DNA from 2 places in the Viridibacillus sp. d25.2 genome. Region 1 is predicted to be linked to the other one. Evidence: predicted binding sites of a transcription regulator. Region 1 holds the regulator's gene; the other holds the start of a gene.
The links. Region 1 encodes NrdR, which represses ribonucleotide reductase genes. Its sites were predicted from a motif close to AACACNATATATNGTGTT; they were not measured.
Positions count from the first base shown of each region.

Region 2: a site for NrdR is predicted at 1,163-1,180, ahead of ACZLO7_RS07825 (vitamin B12-dependent ribonucleotide reductase). Genes of this name have one in related genera too.

Region 1 covers NZ_CM196652.1:1,219,865-1,229,123, reverse strand. The annotation lists gene dnaI (primosomal protein DnaI) at 1-557, opposite strand, end outside; gene ACZLO7_RS06060 (replication initiation and membrane attachment family protein) at 544-1,980, opposite strand; gene nrdR (transcriptional regulator NrdR) at 1,995-2,462, opposite strand; gene ACZLO7_RS06050 (glyceraldehyde-3-phosphate dehydrogenase) at 2,706-3,728, opposite strand; gene coaE (dephospho-CoA kinase) at 3,862-4,458, opposite strand; gene mutM (bifunctional DNA-formamidopyrimidine glycosylase/DNA-(apurinic or apyrimidinic site) lyase) at 4,472-5,344, opposite strand; gene polA (DNA polymerase I) at 5,357-7,984, opposite strand; gene pnpS (two-component system histidine kinase PnpS) at 8,309-9,259, opposite strand, start outside.
Region 2 covers NZ_CM196652.1:1,579,500-1,588,758, reverse strand. The annotation lists gene ACZLO7_RS07825 (vitamin B12-dependent ribonucleotide reductase) at 1-1,135, opposite strand, end outside; gene lipM (octanoyltransferase LipM) at 1,311-2,144, opposite strand; gene ACZLO7_RS07815 (rhodanese-like domain-containing protein) at 2,249-2,629, shown strand; gene ACZLO7_RS07810 (AAA family ATPase) at 2,746-4,011, shown strand; gene ACZLO7_RS07805 (hypothetical protein) at 4,108-4,392, opposite strand; gene gcvPB (aminomethyl-transferring glycine dehydrogenase subunit GcvPB) at 4,579-6,051, opposite strand; gene gcvPA (aminomethyl-transferring glycine dehydrogenase subunit GcvPA) at 6,044-7,390, opposite strand; gene gcvT (glycine cleavage system aminomethyltransferase GcvT) at 7,417-8,520, opposite strand; glycine riboswitch at 8,585-8,662, opposite strand; glycine riboswitch at 8,666-8,759, opposite strand; gene ACZLO7_RS07785 (shikimate kinase) at 8,908-9,259, opposite strand, start outside.

The DNA.
Region 1 (9,259 bases):
TCATTTGCAATAGCGCCTAACACAAAAGATTTACCTACACCAAATTCACCGTATAAATAAAACCCTTTATGAGGCAGTTCACCGGTTTCTTTAAATTCACGCACAAAATCAGCTGCTCTATTAGCGATATTCACGCGTGAATGATCATCAATCATCAAGTCTTTGATTGTAGCCTTTAATACTTCCTTCGGCATATGCATACTTGCAATCATTGAAGCCGTTTTACGACGCTCGTCATCTATACGTTTTTGTTGACATGGCGTATATTCGACTTCGATTGAATCGCGGATAATTGATAATATTGGCACAAATCCTTTTAATACATTTTGACATTTTGCAACGGATACACATTCATCACAATCATGTTTTTTGTCTGTGTATTCATATAATTTACCTAGACCACGGTCTACCATGTCTTTGTTTACTTCTTGATCATTGTCAGCTAAAAATTGCTGGACACCTTTATTTTCAAGAATTTCCCGCTTCATTTGCTCGTACCGTTCTTGAAAAGTTTGTGAATCCATCACTTTTCTAAGTTGATTATTAATCGGTTCCATGTGAATCCACCTGCCCTTCTTCTATTCCTAGTTTTTCGAGAATTTTACGTCGTTCCTCTTCAAAATCGGTATTGCTTTTAACTGCTTCTTTTGATGTTTCTTTTACAGTAACTTCTTTTTTCTGTTTCTTTTCTTTATTTTTATTAAACCAGTCAGGTACTTTTTCTTCTCGCCCACCGCTATAGCGTTTTTTCGCCACTGGTTTTTGCTCAGCTGTTTTCCATTCCATATACTGCTTATGCTCTTTACGCGCTAAATCCATTGCTTCTTTCGCCGTTTTCACACCTTTTCGCATCCAATGCGATGCAATCTTTTCGACATAATTTTTTGTTAACTTCATATCTGTGCGTAAAAGAACATACTGAAGTAAGGCATTTACAACACCTATAGGCATTTGATATTGGAGGACAAGGTTTTGGGCAAGCTGAATGTCAGCAGGGATTGGTTCTTTTCCATCGGCAATATCACGTAAGACATCAATTGGAGCAGTTGTTTCTAAATAATGAATCAATAACTCTTCCTTCGACTGTACAGCTTGCTCTTTTTCACTCTTTTTCTCTACTTCTTTAACTGCTGATTGGAAAGCATGTTGCATAGCAGGTGGTTCTGTAGAAACAGTCAATTTATAATAATCAGCTGCTGTTTTCTTTAGTCTTGACTCGGATAATATCATATGATCATCTAAAGCGAGCATAACAACTTTCTGCATATCTAATGGTGTTAAATGATATAAAAAAGCTAGCTTCGCAATCGTTGCATTCGCTTCAGCAGTAAGTGCTGAAGATGGTACGAGTTGTTCCGACAATCCAGCTCTAAGTAGAGAAAAGTCAAAATCCTCATAGTTAAATGGTAATTCTTTAGGCTTCTCTTTTTCCTCAACTGTTTGCTCATTCGCAAAGGATGGTAAATGATGCTGAACAGGACGATAAACATCTGTAAATGTTCGTGACACTTCCTGATAGCCATCATTTGATGGACCTTTTTGAACAAAACGTTGGCGCAATTGTCTATAGGCTTGTTCACCAATTTTGCTAAATAAAAACATTGATAATAATGGATCATTAAAAAAAGCTGATGCTTCTAAAGGGGGCAATACGTCGTACATAAACGAGCGTACATCCTCGGAATCCTTACGCCAAGTGCGCATTAAACCAATAGCTTCTAACGCGATGCGTGACTCGAAAATTTTAGCGATCGGCATGTCAAGCGAATTCATTAAATGGTAATGTGATATTTCGGCTTCAGTCGCACTTTCCCCTTCAGCCCAAAGCATGAAATATAAACTAATGGGTTCAGCACCTATTAACGGCTGATATAGCAGTGTAATAAGCTGGCGATCATAGCTCGATACAGGAAATGGCATTCGAATGGATAATCGATCAACAGGCTGTATTTCTTTATATAAATGCACCACGATCACCATCCTCCATATCGCATTTATTTGTCATCGGATTGTCTTTCTATTAATTCTTTTAATTCGTCAATAAAGACATTGATATCTTTAAATTGTCGATATACAGAAGCAAATCTTACATAAGATACTTCGTCAATTTTCGCTAGGCGATCCATAATCATTTCACCGACGTCTTCTGTCTTCACTTCAGAATTACCAATTCTACGTAGATCTTGTTCTATAGCAAATACTAATTCCTCTAATTCATTAAGGGCTACCGGGCGTTTTTCACACGCTCGAATAAGGCCTCGCAAAACTTTTTCACGGCTAAATTCCTCACGTGAACCATCTTTTTTCACGACAATTAATGGCATTTCTTCAACTTTTTCAAACGTAGTAAAGCGATATGCACATGACTCACATTCTCGACGCCTACGGATTGCCTTATTGTCATCTACCGGTCTTGAGTCAATAACTTTTGTTCCATTAAACTGACATGCTGGACATTTCATATTTTTTCTCTCCTGATTGCAAAACATTTTAGTTTATCTATTATATCAAATAATGCCTTAAAAAATCGAAAAAATGCAGTGGAAATTCTCTAATGCATGATAAAAATACTGTTTTAGGACAATATAGGGTCGATAAAAACAGAAAAAACAGTCATATATTCATCACTTATATGATATTTTGTCTAAATTTAAATCAAAAAACCCTTTCTAGTACACACTAGAAAGGGCCATATTATATTAAATTTAAGCGTTTACAGACGTCTTAAGAGCAGTTGCAACTTTTTTCGTTAAATCTACTACGCGAGTTGAATAACCCCATTCGTTATCGTACCAAGCAAGTACTTTTACTTTACGGGTACCCATTACCATTGTAGTTAAACCATCAATCGTAGCTGATGCTGGGTTTGTATTGTAATCTACTGATACCAGTGGTTCCATTGTGAAATCTAAAATCCCTTTAAGTGAACCAGCTGAAGCTGCTTTAAACGCTTCATTCACTTCTTCAACCGTGACGTCTCTGTTTAAATCTACCACTAAGTCTACTAATGAGACGTTTGGAGTTGGAACGCGAAGTGCCATACCATGTAACTTACCTTCTAGTTCTGGTAATACTAGAGTTAGAGCTTTAGCAGCTCCCGTTGAAGTAGGAATAATTGACGCAGCACACGCACGAGCACGACGTAAGTCTTTATGTGGGTTATCAATATTTTTTTGATCATTTGTATATGAATGTACAGTTGTCATTAAGCCATTGTCAATTCCAAAAGTATCATTTAATACCTTAGCAACTGGCGCAAGACAGTTTGTAGTACAGCTTGCATTTGAAATTACATCATGTTTTGTAAGGTCTAACTTTTCGTCATTAACACCCATTACAATTGTTACATCTTCATTTTTCCCAGGTGCTGTTAAAATAACTTTTTTAGCTCCTGCTTCTAGATGCAATGCTGCTTTTTCACGAGCATTGAATTTACCTGTTGCTTCGATAACGATATCAACATTCATTTCTTTCCAAGGTAAGTTCAACGGATCACGTTCACTAATAAGTTCAACACGTTTACCATTTATGATTAGGGCTTTTTCTTCAAATTGTACGTCCCCATCAAATTTTCCGTGATTTGTGTCATACTTAATCAAATGTGCTAACGTTTCAGCCGGGTAACTAGCATTAATTGCAACAATATTTAAATCATCTTGAAGTATCGCTTGACGGAACACCATGCGGCCAATACGGCCAAATCCGTTAATAGCAATAGAAACTGTCATGAATAATATCCTCCTGTAACTGCGTTATACTTATTTTATTAATTCGATAATTAGTATAACACATTTTCGAGAAAGTAAAACCTATTATGATGAACATTTAAAAGTTCGTGAATTCTGATTTTTCCGAAACACCTTATTCAATCACATTCCACTTACGTAATATTTTATGCAATTGCTCACTCGTTGACTCGAGCGATTCATTATTATATATAACTGCATCAGCACCTTTTTCCTTTTCAGATAACGGTAGTTGAGAACTAATTCTCGCCTTAGCTTCTTTTTCAGACAAATTATTACGTTCCATTAAGCGCCTTAATTGTGTTTCTTCTGTGACAGATACAACTAAAATTTTCTCAACGAAATGTTGAAGGTGACTTTCAAACAATAATGGAATATCCATTACAACAAAACGTGCACCATGTTTTAATAGTTCATCACGTTGGCGAAGCATTTCACGGCGAATAGCTGGATGTATAATATCGTTTAACGTTTTACGTGCTGCAGGTTCATGAAAGATAATATTCCCTAGTTTAGGACGATCAAGCGTACCATCATCTAGCAGAACGTTCTCGCCAAATGCTTCTACTATATTTTTTAGCGTTTCCGTCCCAGGTTCTACTACTACACGTGCTACTAAATCAGCATCAACAATCGGCAATTGTAACACTTTTAGCATTTCTGCAACTGTACTTTTACCACTCGCAATACTTCCTGTTAATCCAATAATCATCTAAATCACACCTTTAACGTTGGCAATTAGAGCAATAAAATGAGTTCCTGCCACCAATTGTCTTTTGTTTAGTATTTCCATTACAAACTGGACAAGTCTTTTTTCCATACATTTTCAAACGATGTTGCATACTGCCCGCTTCCCCATTTATATTCCGATAATCCGAAATAGTTGAGCCGCCAACATCAATACTCTCTTGCAAAATATGAACAATTGTTTCAAAAAGTTCAATTTTACGTTGTTTACTAATTCGCGACAATTTACGTGCTGGATGCATGTTCATCTTAAATAACGCTTCTGTCGCATATATATTGCCGCAACCAGCAATTACATGCCCGTCCATAATGACCTCTTTAACTGCCTTATTTGCATATTTTGTCAGATTTGCTTTTTCCAGAAAATGAGATAGTGCTTCACCTGAAAAAGGCTCAGGCGCCATTTCAAGTAGTGGCGGATGCTCTGCTAGATCATGCAAAAAGCGCATTTCACCAAAACGACGAATATCAGAATAGACAAGCCACTCGTCATCATCGAACTGGATTAAAACATGCGCATGCTTTTGAAACTTCTCTTCTGTAATCTCACTAAGTTGCGATACATGGAACCATGCGCCCGTCATACCTAAATGGTTGACGAGCACATACGAATTCCCCTCTTTTTCCAAGTGAAAAAAGATATATTTTGAGCGACGTTCAATGCTTTTAATAGTCATGCCTTCAATCGCGTGTTGAAATGAATCAGGATCAACTGCTTTAATAATGCACTCTTTTCCTTGTTCTTTCGCCTGTTTAATAACTTTTGAAATCGTCACATGATGAATCGTTTTTCCCGTAACAACCGGCTGTAATGAACGCACAACACCTTCTACTTCTGGTAATTCTGGCATGCGATCACTCCTTTATTTTGTATCATACCAAGTTGGACCAAATGCGAAATCTGCTCTTAGCGGTACATTTAGTTCAAATGCATTCCCCATTACTTCTGGTACTAATTTTTCAAGAATTGCAATTTCTTCTTTCGGTGCTTCAAAAATTAACTCATCGTGTACTTGCAAAAGCATTTTCGTTTGTAAATTTTGCTCTTTTAATGCTGCTGCCATATCAATCATTGCTTTTTTTATAATGTCAGCTGCACTACCTTGAATTGGCGTATTCATAGCAGTTCGCTCTGCAAAGCTACGCAAATTGAAGTTTGAACTTTTCAGGTCTGGCAAATAGCGTCGTCGATTTAAAATAGTAGTCACATAGCCATGTTGCTTCGCTTCTTCAACGATATTTTTCATATAGTCTTGTACACCTGGGAAGCTCACGAAATAGCGTTCAATGAAATCTGCCGCCTCTTTTCGTGTAATATCTAAGTTTTGAGATAACCCGTAATCACTAATACCATATACTATTCCGAAATTAACCGCTTTGGCTGCACGACGCATATCTGACGTTACTTCCTCTTCTGCCACATGAAATACATTCATCGCAGTATTCGTATGAATATCTGAACCATTTTGGAATGCACTAATTAGATTTTCGTCACCACACATATGAGCTAATACACGTAACTCAATTTGCGAATAATCAGCCGCGAAAAGGAGCCAATCTGGATTTGAGGGAACGAATGCTTGACGTATTTTACGTCCCTCTTCAAGTCTTACTGGTATGTTTTGTAAATTTGGATCTGTCGAACTTAAGCGACCTGTAGACGTTAATGCTTGCTGGAACCTTGTATGAATTTTTTGATCTTCTACGTGAATTTCTTTCAATAATCCTTCTATATACGTTGATTGCAATTTCCCAAGCTGACGATACTGTAAAATATGACGAATTATTTCGTGTTCTGGCTCTAGTTTTTCTAATACATCTGCTGCAGTAGAATAACCTGTTTTTGTTTTCTTAATAACAGGTAACCCCAATTTTTCAAACAAAATAACACCTAACTGTTTCGGTGAATTAATGTTGAAAGATTGACCAGCGATTGAATAAATATCTTCCTCAATCGCTTTTAGTTTCGTTGTTAAATCATGTCCCATTTCAACAAGTCGTTCACGATCAACCGTGATACCTTCACTTTCCATTTCACTTAATATTCCAGCTAGTGGCAGCTCTAATTGTTTATACAATTCAAATTGTTCATTTTCTCGAAGAAGTTGCTCCAGCTTTGGTTGTAAAATGTATACCGCATTTGCTTTACGACAAGCATGCTCCGCAACAGCTTCTATTGCCGGAGTAGCTTTTTTTGCACCTTTACCATATACATTGTCATTTGATAGGACATCAGTATAACCAAATTCTCTCGAAATGGTTGCGACATCATCAGAAGGGATTGCGGGATTCACAATATATGTAGCTAATAGCATATCGAATTCCACGCCCGCTAATTTAACACCATCACGTAATAATGCGGCTTGCGCTGCTTTTGAATCGACCATATACTTCTTCTTTGAAGAATCTTCTAACCATTTTTTTAACGTTGAAGAAGCGATTGCTTTGTCATAAGGAATATAATATGCTTGCTTGTCATCTACTAACGCTATTCCAAATCTGTCACAAGTATGATAGTGCTCATCAGCAAGTTCAATATGTACAGCCATCGCATCTTGTAATTGCTCTGCTGATACATCATCTAATATAGAAAAAATTAATTCCTTCGTTGTTGTCGCTTCTGATTCAAATTCACTTTTTTCGATTAATGATTTAAAAGATAAATCTTGCCACAATGAAAACAGCTCATCTACATTTGGGCCATCATATACTAAGTCATCAAGTGTAATAGAAATGGGTGATTGACGATCAATCGTTGCTAGCTGTTTGCTCATTTTCGCTTGTTCTTCATTGGTCGTAAGTTTTTCTTTTAACTTTGCACCACTCACTTGTTCTACATTTTCATATAGTTCTTCAATAGTTGGATATTGCTTTAATAATTTGATAGCTGTTTTTTCACCCACACCAGGTACGCCAGGTATATTGTCTGATGCATCCCCCATTAGACCTTTCATATCAATAATTTGCTGCGGCGTTAAACCATATTTTTCTTGAATATGATCTGGTGTATATTTTTCAATATCTGTCATACCTTTACGCGTAATATAAACAGTTGTGTTCTTTGACGCCAGCTGCGTTAAGTCTTTATCTCCTGTAACAACGATAACTTGTAGCTTTTGGTCTTCAGCTTGTTTACTCAAAGTACCGATAATATCATCTGCCTCGTACATCTCCAGCTCATACTGTTTAATGCGATATGCGTCTAATAATTTTCGTAAATACGGGAATTGCTCTGATAATTCAGGTGGTGTTTTCTGGCGTCCTCCTTTATATTCTCCGTATGTAGAATGACGGAATGTTGTTTTACCAGCGTCAAATGCTACAAGCATCTTCGTTGGTTTTTCCTCTTCTAATATTTTCTGTAACATCGTAGTAAAGCCATAAACCGCATTTGTGTGAATACCGCTATCATTTGTTAATAGTGGTAAAGCAAAAAATGCTCTATAAGCTAAGCTATTTCCATCTAAAAGTAGTAGCTTTTCCTTTGTCATGTGTACACTCTCCTCATTCTTCTTACTCATTTAAGTTGTTTGGTTTATATGTTATTATGCACGGAATTTCTTTTTTCCTAAACGTCAAAAAGCCGTCTCTCTTTTCTATTTTACCACGCGTGTAAGTAGAAAGGAAAATGACGGCTAATGAAAATACGAAAAAATGTTCGCATTTTATTGTTTCTGTATTCTGCTATTAAAAACCTAAAAAAGAATCTAGGAAATCCTAGATTCTCGCTTCCATAAACACTGGTTGAAGGGGGCTTCGAATATTATATTAACAAAGGATTATGAAGGGTATATATATATATTGTAAAGGGTGTGTTAATTTGGTTGTTTTTCCGGCAAAATAACACGCATTGTCGTCCCTTTACCAACTTCACTCTCCACTTGTATTTTACCGTGGTGCGCCTCAATTAAATGCTTTACAATTGCAAGACCTAGGCCTGTTCCACCCGAGTTACGACTACGAGCTCGATCAACACGATAAAAGCGCTCAAAAATTCTTGGAATTTCAGGTTTCTCAATCCCAATCCCTTCATCAACGATTTCAATAATGCCATTTTTATTTTGCTCATATAACTTCACTTTAATTTTAGTATTCTCTGGAGAGTAAGTAATCGAATTCGTCATTAAATTCATAACAACTTGAATTAGTCGATTTGAATCACCTTCAACTACAACATCCTGCTCAATTTCAGCTTCGAATGATATGTTTTTTTCCTCAATACGTGGCACTGTCATTTCAGTGGCTCTTACAATAACATCCTTTAAACTTGTCTGTTCAATATTGACTGTAAAACCATGCTTTTCAATTTTTGATAACTCAAGCAAATCTATAATAAGCATTTGCAGGCGATTACTCTCTTTATTAATAATTTCTAAAAAGGACAATAATGTACCTTGATCCTTGTATGCGCCGTCTAATAACGTTTCTGAAAAGCCTTTAATCGATGTAATAGGGGTGCGTAATTCATGTGATACATTTGCTACAAAGTCCTTACGTATTTGCTCTAGCTTTTTCAATTCCGTAATATCATGCATGATAATCACAATTCCTAGCCAGTGACCATGCTCACCTATAACTGGAGCACCATATACTTCCATATGTCGAAACTCTTGTTGAATTTCTATTTGCATTTGCTTACGATATGTTATTTCTGTCATAAAGACATGGTCTACGAATTGTTCTAACTCATTCGGTAAACCTAACTCGCGGAAAACCTGTTTATAGACTGTATTGTAGGGCACATCGAATAATTCCAAAAACACTTT
Region 2 (9,259 bases), 360 kb from region 1:
TGATTGTAACAGATATATTTGCACCAGTTAGGAATTCAGAGTTATGCACGCTGTATGTTCCACCGTCGCGTAATTTCGTTTCAGCGTCGCGGATAATCGCTTCATTAAAACCACCGACACCTGGGATTGTTTTATAGTTAGTAATACCTTGATACATCGCTTCTTCTTGTTGTGTTAAAGGTTTAAATTTCAGTTTTTCTTGTGCTAAACGTTGGATTGTTTCATCCGTTGTATTTTCGATTAAGAAACGTAAAATACGAGGATTTTGCATTTTTGAAATAATAAATTCAATAATGTCTGGATGCCAATCAGCTAACATAATCATTTGTGCACCACGACGTGATCCACCTTGTTCAACAAGATGAGTTAGCTTTGCAATATCATCTAACCATGATACTGATCCTGATGATTTACCATTAACACCACGTGCTAGCGTATTTCGTGGACGTAATGTAGAACCATTTGTTCCTACACCACCACCGCGACTCATAATTTCCATTACTTGTTTACGGTGATCACTAATGCCTTCACGAGAATCTGCTACAAATGGCATTACGTAACAGTTAAAGTAAGTAACATCTGTTCCAGCGCCTGCTCCGTAAATAACACGTCCCGCTGGAATAAAGTTTAACTTCACTAATTGCTCGTAAAATTTCTCATACCATTCTTGGCGTTTCTCTGCTGTTTTTTCAACGGCTGCTAGGCCAGTTGCATTACGTTTTGCAATTTGCTCGTAATAGACTTCAAGAGGCTTTTCAATAACGTCTAAAGAACGTGTGACGATACCTGTTTGTTGTTCAGCATCATCATCAATAGCACTTCTATAATCTGCTTCAATTAGCACTTCTGCTGTTTTCTTTTCTGAGTTAATTGAAACGATATAACCAAGACCACGTGCTGGGAATTTAGGGTCAGCTTTGACCGTTAAAACAACAAAATCTCCTGCTTTTAGCGTTTTCTTTTCTGTATCTTTAAAAGAATAACGGTCGATCATGACTAAGCGAGACACACCTTTATGTGTTATATGCATGTCCTCTGTGATAGCATGAACTTGTGGAAATTGTTGAATATCATTGTTTAGTTGTTGTACATTAATCGTCTGATTATGATGCTGTGAAGCAAGTACCATTATCATTCGCCTCCCTATTTAAATCGCGCATTAAACACTACATATAGTGTTCTTTCAAGACATTACAATACTATATATTGATAAGAAAAGCAAATAGGGTGATTCTGCGCAAAATGTTGATTTAACAACATTGGAAGCGATTTTTCGATTTCCGCCAAACTAAAATAAGTCAAAAAGACTACTATTTTCTAAAATTCCATTCATCACTTTCATAGCGCGTTTTAGCTAAATTATTAACAAAATCCAATTGTTCATCAGTCAATGTATAAGGTACAAGTTCAATGTCTAATCCATCCTCAAATCCTTTGTGGAAAGCAGATATACACGTTTCAACATCGACAGGTTTTTGAGCTAGCTGATTAATAGCCACCGCTTTTTGTGGTAAATGTTTGCGCATGCGTTCTTTTGAAGCTTCTGATGGGAATTTAAAAAGGGAGATCAATTTTTCATCATCGAGATCGATTAAGATTGCTCCATGTTGTAAAATGACACCTTCTTGTCGCGTCTGCGCACTACCTGCTACCTTTTTACCTTCTACCACTAATTCATACCAACTTGGTGCATCAAAACAAACTGCACTCTTCGGTGTTTTCAAGTCTGCTCGTTTTTCTTCAGAATCAGGGATAGAAAAATAAGCATCTAACCCTAAGTTTCTGAAGCCTAGTAATAAGCCTTCGCTTAATACTCGGTAAGCTTCTGTCACTGTTCTAGGCATGTCTGGGTAGTCTTCATTAACGATAATGCTATATGTTAATTCATGCTCATGTAAGACTGCACGCCCTCCAGTCGGACGACGAACAAATCCTAAATTTAATTTATGTAGTTGTTCAAAATCAATATCTTTTTCAGCACGTTGAAAATAACCAATAGAAAGTGTTGCTGGATTCCATTCGTAAAATCGTATTACTGGTGGAATTAAACCTTTACTATGCCAATGTAGGAGCGCTTCATCTAATGCCATATTGAATGCAGGGCTACACGGACCTGAATTAATAAAATACCATGTTGTTTTCATTTGGTCTCCTCCTTATAATCAACTTATCTATTTTAACAAACTCATTGGACTATCGCTAGATGTTCTTTTATAATATTACTGTAGATAGAAAGGGGTAAGACGATTTGAGTTGGTTATATACATTAGCAATTGTTTTATTTGTGGTAATTGTATACGCTTTAGTGAACGCTCTTCGTTTCAAAAAAGCAGTTACAACTTTAACACAAGAAGAATTTATTGAGGGTTATCGTAAAGCACAATTAATAGATGTGCGTGAGCCTAAAGAATTTGACAGTGGTCATATTCTAGGCGCTCGTAACGTCCCAACCTCACAACTTCGTCAACGTCATAAAGAAATTCGCCCAGACAAACCTGTTTACTTGTATTGCCAAAATGCAGGCCGTAGTGCACGTGCCGCTATGTTATTAAAGAAAAAAGGCTATGATCAAGTATACCAATTACAAGGTGGATATAAAAATTGGACAGGCAAAATCAAAGTGAAATAAGTTGATTACGTTGCAAATAAAAAGAGTCATTTCTATATTATACAGAAATGGCTCTCTTTTTTCTTATTATACATGCTTATAACTGTTAGCTATTAACGTCTATAAAGGAGGATATAATGACAAAATTCTTATATACTTTTCACGAAGATTTACGCCCCGACATCCCTAACTATGCTGATGTATCAGAGGTTTTTGAACGCATCTCAAAAAAATTAAATGAAGTACATCCATGCAATTTTCGTGGTGTGACTGTCGAACTAAATAATTCACAATTTCATCATCATTTACTTGAAATGATGGACAAGGAATTAATCCGCTACGAAAATTTGAGTTATATATATGCTGCATTACCTAGTATTGTCTTAAATTCTGTCGCAGAAGATCAATTAGATAATAAGTTGCAATCAATCAAGACCTTTAGTAATTCTTTAATCTACTTCCCTGATTATGAAGTAGCTATTACCCATATTCCTATATTCCGCTCCGATTCAGAATGGCCTGAGTTTTTCTATTTCACAACGAGTGCTGAGAAAATGATGGAATTTATCGAAGCTATTCAAGAACAGTTACGTCAAATGTTAATGGAAACCGTCACCTACTTAGTTGATGTTCAGACTGGTATAAAACGGCGGAGCTACGGCGAAGGAAAGCAAATCACAAGAGATGATGTATTCTTAGAACCTTCGCTTAAACGAGAGATTTTCCGTTCGATTGATGAATTTTTTAAGGGAGATGGCGATTTCTTCAAACATTATGGTCTTCCTTATAAAAGAGGAATCCTATTATATGGCTCACCAGGAAACGGTAAGACTACGCTTGTAAAGTCCATCACAGGCTCTGTAACAGCCCCTGTAGTGTATTGGCAAATTACAGAGCATACATCAAGTGAATCGATAGAAGAGGTCTTCCGTATGGTAACAAGTCTAGCTCCTGCAATACTAGTTATTGAAGATATTGACTCGATGCCAGAATATACACGCTCATTATTTTTAAATACTCTAGATGGCGCACAATCGCGTGAGGGTATCTTCTTAATTGGTACAACCAACTATCCTGACCGCATCGATCCCGCTTTAATCAATCGTGCAGGTCGATTTGATAGAGCTTACGAAATTATGAATCCAACAGCTGCAATACGTGCTACATATTTACGCAAATTAGATATTCAGCATATTTTCACAGAAGACGAGCTAATGGATGCTGCTAAACTATCAAAAGGTCTTTCTATTTCACAACTCAATGAACTATATATGTCGGTCGCTCTAAATTGGCATTATGACAAAAAACTCGATTACGAGAAATGTATTAAAGATTTACAAAAACAACGTAAAAATGCCTTAAGTAATGATTGGGAAAGAAATGAAGTAAATATAGGATTCTAAGAAAACACCCCCCTAGAGAAAGGTTCAATCAATCTCTAGGAGGGTGTTTTTTACGAATAGGGTCTAATAACAGGTTTGATTACTAAACTTACTGTATTAATCAATAACCGTTTTTTGCTTATTAATTTCTTGCAAAATTTGTCGATTCGTTAAACCATGTTTATGTAACAAATCATAGATAATTTTCTTTTCGTACTCCATCAACGCTTTTGTATGCGCATCTGGAGTGAAATAGATTAATGTACTTTGTTCTTTTTGTTGCTTTATGTACAATTCAGAAATTAATTCGTCAACCGTATATTCCTTATAATCCTCTTCTAAGGATTTTAGCAAGTCATTTTGATCATTAGTTGTATCATTAATACTTTTAAAGTAAGCCATGAAAACTCCCCTTTTTTCACACATTGATTCATACTGCATCTATGTTAGCATAGCAATTTTAAAGTCATCTGTCTATGTCCAAGCGATTTTTTCCATAACTAACATGATCTTTTCATTAAGCTATTTATATACAAATCATGAGAAAACCCCTAGCAAAGTGCTAGAGGTTTTCAATATATGAATATATTATACTTCTACTGTTTCTCTTTCGTATCGTAACACTGGATTACGAGCTGCTCTTGTTTCATCAAGACGGCCAATAACAGTTGTATGTGGTGCATTTTGTACTACTTCTGGTGTTTCTTCCACTTCTTTCGCAATTTGAATCATTGCGTCACAGAAAGCGTCTAGAGTTTCTTTTGATTCTGTTTCAGTTGGTTCAATCATTAAACCTTCTTCCACATTTAATGGGAAGTAAGTTGTTGGTGGATGATAGCCAAAATCTAACAGTCGTTTTGCCATATCAAGTGTACGAGCCCCAAGTTTTTTCTGACGGCTACCACTTAATACGAATTCATGCTTACAATGACGGTTGTAAGGTAGATCAAAGTATGGCTCTAATCTTCTCATCATATAGTTCGCATTAATTACTGCATTTTCAGTAACTGCTTTAAGACCATCTGGACCCATTGAACGGATATAAGTATATGCACGAACATTGATACCAAAGTTACCGTAGAATGGCTTTACGCGACCAATTGATTGTGGACGATCGTAATCGAAGTGATATCCTTCTTCTGTTTTCACTAAAACTGGTTTTGGAAGGTATGGAATCAAGTCAGCTTTTACACCAACTGGACCTGAACCAGGACCACCACCACCGTGAGGACCAGTGAAAGTTTTGTGTAAGTTTAAGTGAACACAGTCAAACCCCATGTCGCCAGGACGTGCTTTTGACATAACTGCATTTAAGTTTGCACCATCATAATATACTTTACCGCCAACCGAGTGGACGATTTCAGCGATATCTAGAATATGCTCTTCAAAAAGACCTAATGTATTCGGGTTAGTCAACATAAGTGCTGCTGTATCGTCCCCAACCAGACGACGTAAGTCTTCTAAATCTACAAGACCGTTTTCATCAGATTTCACAGTTACTGTATCAAAGCCTGCAACTGTTGCTGATGCTGGGTTTGTACCGTGAGCTGAGTCTGGAACAAGTACTTTCGTACGTTGGAAGTCACCGTTTGCTTCATGGAAAGCACGAATCATCATTAATGCTGTCCATTCCCCATGAGCACCAGCCGCTGGTTGAAGCGTTACTTCATCCATACCAGTGATCTCAATTAAATGCTCTTGTAAATCGTACATTAACTCGAGTGCACCTTGTACAGTAGACTCATCTTGTAATGGGTGAATATTAGCAAAGCCTGCAAAACGTGCAACTGATTCATTAATTTTCGGATTATATTTCATTGTACATGAACCAAGTGGATAGAATCCTGAATCCACACCGTGGTTACGGCGAGAAAGCGCTGTATAATGACGCATAATATCAAGTTCTGATACTTCAGGAAGTTCCGCTTCTTCTGTACGAATAAATTGGCTTGGTAAAATGGCAGCTAAATCTACTGCTGGTACATCAAGTTCTGATAAGCTGTAGCCTACGCGACCTTCTGTAGTTAGTTCAAAAATTAGTGGTTGATTGTCGTTATGCATGGAGAGCCCCCATTTCTTGCACAAGTGCATCGATTTCTTCTTTTGTACGTTGTTCAGTAACAGCGATTAGTGCATGATTTTCAAGTGCTGCATCTACTTTACCTAAATCAAAGCCACCAATAATGCCTTTTTCAAAAAGTCCCTTATTTATAGTAGAAACAGATGTATTACACTTCACAACGATTTCGTTGAAATGTGCTCCTTTATACGCTACAGTGAAACCTGCTTTTTCAAAAGCTTCTTTTGCGTAGTGTGTTTTTAAAATATTTTGTGTAGCTATTTCTTGTACACCTTTTTTGCCAAGAGCTGTCATTGCAACTGAAGCTGCAAGTGCATTTAATGCTTGGTTTGAACAGATATTTGAAGTTGCTTTTTCACGACGGATATGTTGCTCACGTGCTTGTAATGTTAATACATAACCGCGACGACCTTCATCATCGATAGTTTCGCCAATTAAACGGCCCGGAACTTTACGCATTAGTTTTTTTGTAACAGCGAAGTAACCACAGTGTGGTCCGCCAAAACTTTCTGGAATACCGAATGGTTGAGCATCCCCAACTGTAATATCCGCACCCATCTTACCTGGAGGTGTTAGAATACCAAGCGCTAATGGATTAGAAGATACGATACATAAGCCTTTTGCTTCATGGATTACATCTGCAATTGCTTGTACGTTCTCTACTTGACCATAGAAGTTAGGATATTGAACCATCACAGCAGCTGTATCTGCATCGATTAATTCTCTTAAAGCATCTAGATCAGTGACACCATCTTTTAAAGGAACATTCACGACTTCAATTGATTGGCCAAGTGCATATGTTTTAACTACATCATGTGAGATTGGATGTACTGCACCAGAAACTAATAGCTTTTTGCGACGAGTATGTGCCGCTGCAAGCATACCGGCTTCAGCAAGAGCTGTTCCACCATCATACATAGAAGAGTTTGCTAAATCCATGCCAGTTAGCTCTGCAATCATAGTTTGGAATTCGAAAATAGCTTGTAATTCACCTTGTGAAATTTCTGGTTGGTAAGGTGTATAAGCTGTATAGAATTCTGAACGTGAAATAACGTGGTCAACAATAACTGGTTTATAGTGATCATAAACTCCAGCACCTAAGAACGATGCATATTCATCACTATTTGCATTTTGTTTAGAAAGTTGAGCTAATTCTTTTAACAATGCTGATTCAGATTTTGCAGGTTTAATGTTGTAGTTTCCTTTAAAACGAACTTTTTCTGGGATGTCTGAGAATAATTCATCAACAGTAGAAACGCCAATTACATTTAGCATATCTTTTTGATCCTGCTCAGTCATAGGTAAGTACCGATGCTTCATTCGAAAAAAACCTCTCTTCATGAAAATTATTTTTGGCGTTTATAAAATGGTGTTGCCGTAGTAACCACTTTTAAGCGACGGTTACGAATTTCAATCTCAAGCTCTTGCCCAAGCTCCGCATACTCACTATCGATTAATGCTAAACCGATATTACGTTTCGTTAATGGTGATTGTGTACCAGTTGTTACTTCACCGATTTGAGTATCACCTTTAAACACTGGGTAGCCGTGACGTGGAATACCTTTATCAATCATTTCGATACCGATACTCTTACGTGGTACCCCATTTTCCTTTTGAGCTTGTAATGCAGTTTTACCAACAAAATCTTCTTCTTTATTTAATTTCACAACGAAATTAATACCTGCTTCAAGTGGTGAAATATCTTTTGATAATTCTTGACCGTAAAGAGGTAAGCAAGATTCAAAGCGTAATGTGTCACGTGAACCTAAACCACATGGTACAACACCATCAGCTTCGCCTGCTGTTAAAATTTCTCCCCATAAAGCAATAATTGCTTTAGGTGCTGCATAAATTTCAAAGCCGTCTTCACCTGTGTAACCTGTACGTGAAATAATTGTTTCATAGCCCGCAATCGTTACATTTTGTTCTAAACGGAATGGTCTGATGTCTTGTAATGGTGTTTCAGTTAATGTTTGTAATACTTTTTCTGCAAGTGGACCTTGTAATGCTAATTGACCATAATCATTTGACGCATTCGTTAGTTTCACATCACCTGAAACTAGGGTCTTCATCCACTCAAAGTCTTTTTCAATATTAGACGCATTAACGATTAATAAATAACGCTCTTCTGTTAATTTATAAACGAGTAAGTCATCTACAACGCCACCATTTTCATAGCACATCGCAGTATACTGCGTTTGATTAATGGCAATTTTCGATACATCATTAGTAACAAGCTTTTGCAAGTATGCTAAACTTTCTGAACCTTCAACGAAGATTTCTCCCATATGAGATACATCAAATAGTCCAGCTTTTGTGCGCACCGCCTCATGCTCGGCTTTAATAGAAGAAAATTGAACAGGCAATTCCCAACCACCAAAATCAATTGTTTTCCCACCATACTTCGAATACTCTTCGAATAACGGCGTTCTTTTTAATTCATTAGCCACTAATCTTCCTCCTCATTTGTTTAGGACATAAAAAAATGGACAGAGAAATCCTGTAATTAGGATTCTCTGTCCATGCACCTGAAAGTTTTACCATTACGGCTGTCCTCTTTGGTGGCTGTACTCAATACAGCTCTCTCCAGAGTTGCGTCCCGTACGAGTCTTTTTGCCTGAGAGATTCATAACCTTTGTTATTTGCTCCTTCGGCGACGTCTCAAGACGTTCTCTCCCCGTACAATCATCCGCCCAAGATGGAATCTTGGTAATATTCCCATGTCATTGTTCTATAACAATACGTCTCGTCTATATCCTAACATTGAATAGGGGTATCATGCAATAACTTTTATAAAATAGTTTATAAACGAACATTAATTAGGGTTACTTTATATTTCATTCGCCTTTTAGTCGTTTTATTTGAAAAGCTGTATATTCAACAATTTGTTTTAGTGAACGATTTTCTGTCCGAATTGTGATATGGGTTGCTTCTCTATAAAATTTTCGGCGTTTATAAAATAACTCTTCTAATTCCTGTTTTGTAGAACGTTGGACGATTGGACGGTTTTTATCTTTATGGATTCTCTTCCAAATATCTGAAAATGTCGCATCTAAAAAGAGGACAAGTCCCGTCTGACGCATTATTCTACGATTTTGAGGATTCATCGCTACACCACCACCAGTAGAAATGATGCAAAATTCATCTCGGAAATTCCGTAAAAAATCCGTCTCCAGTTGACGAAAGTGC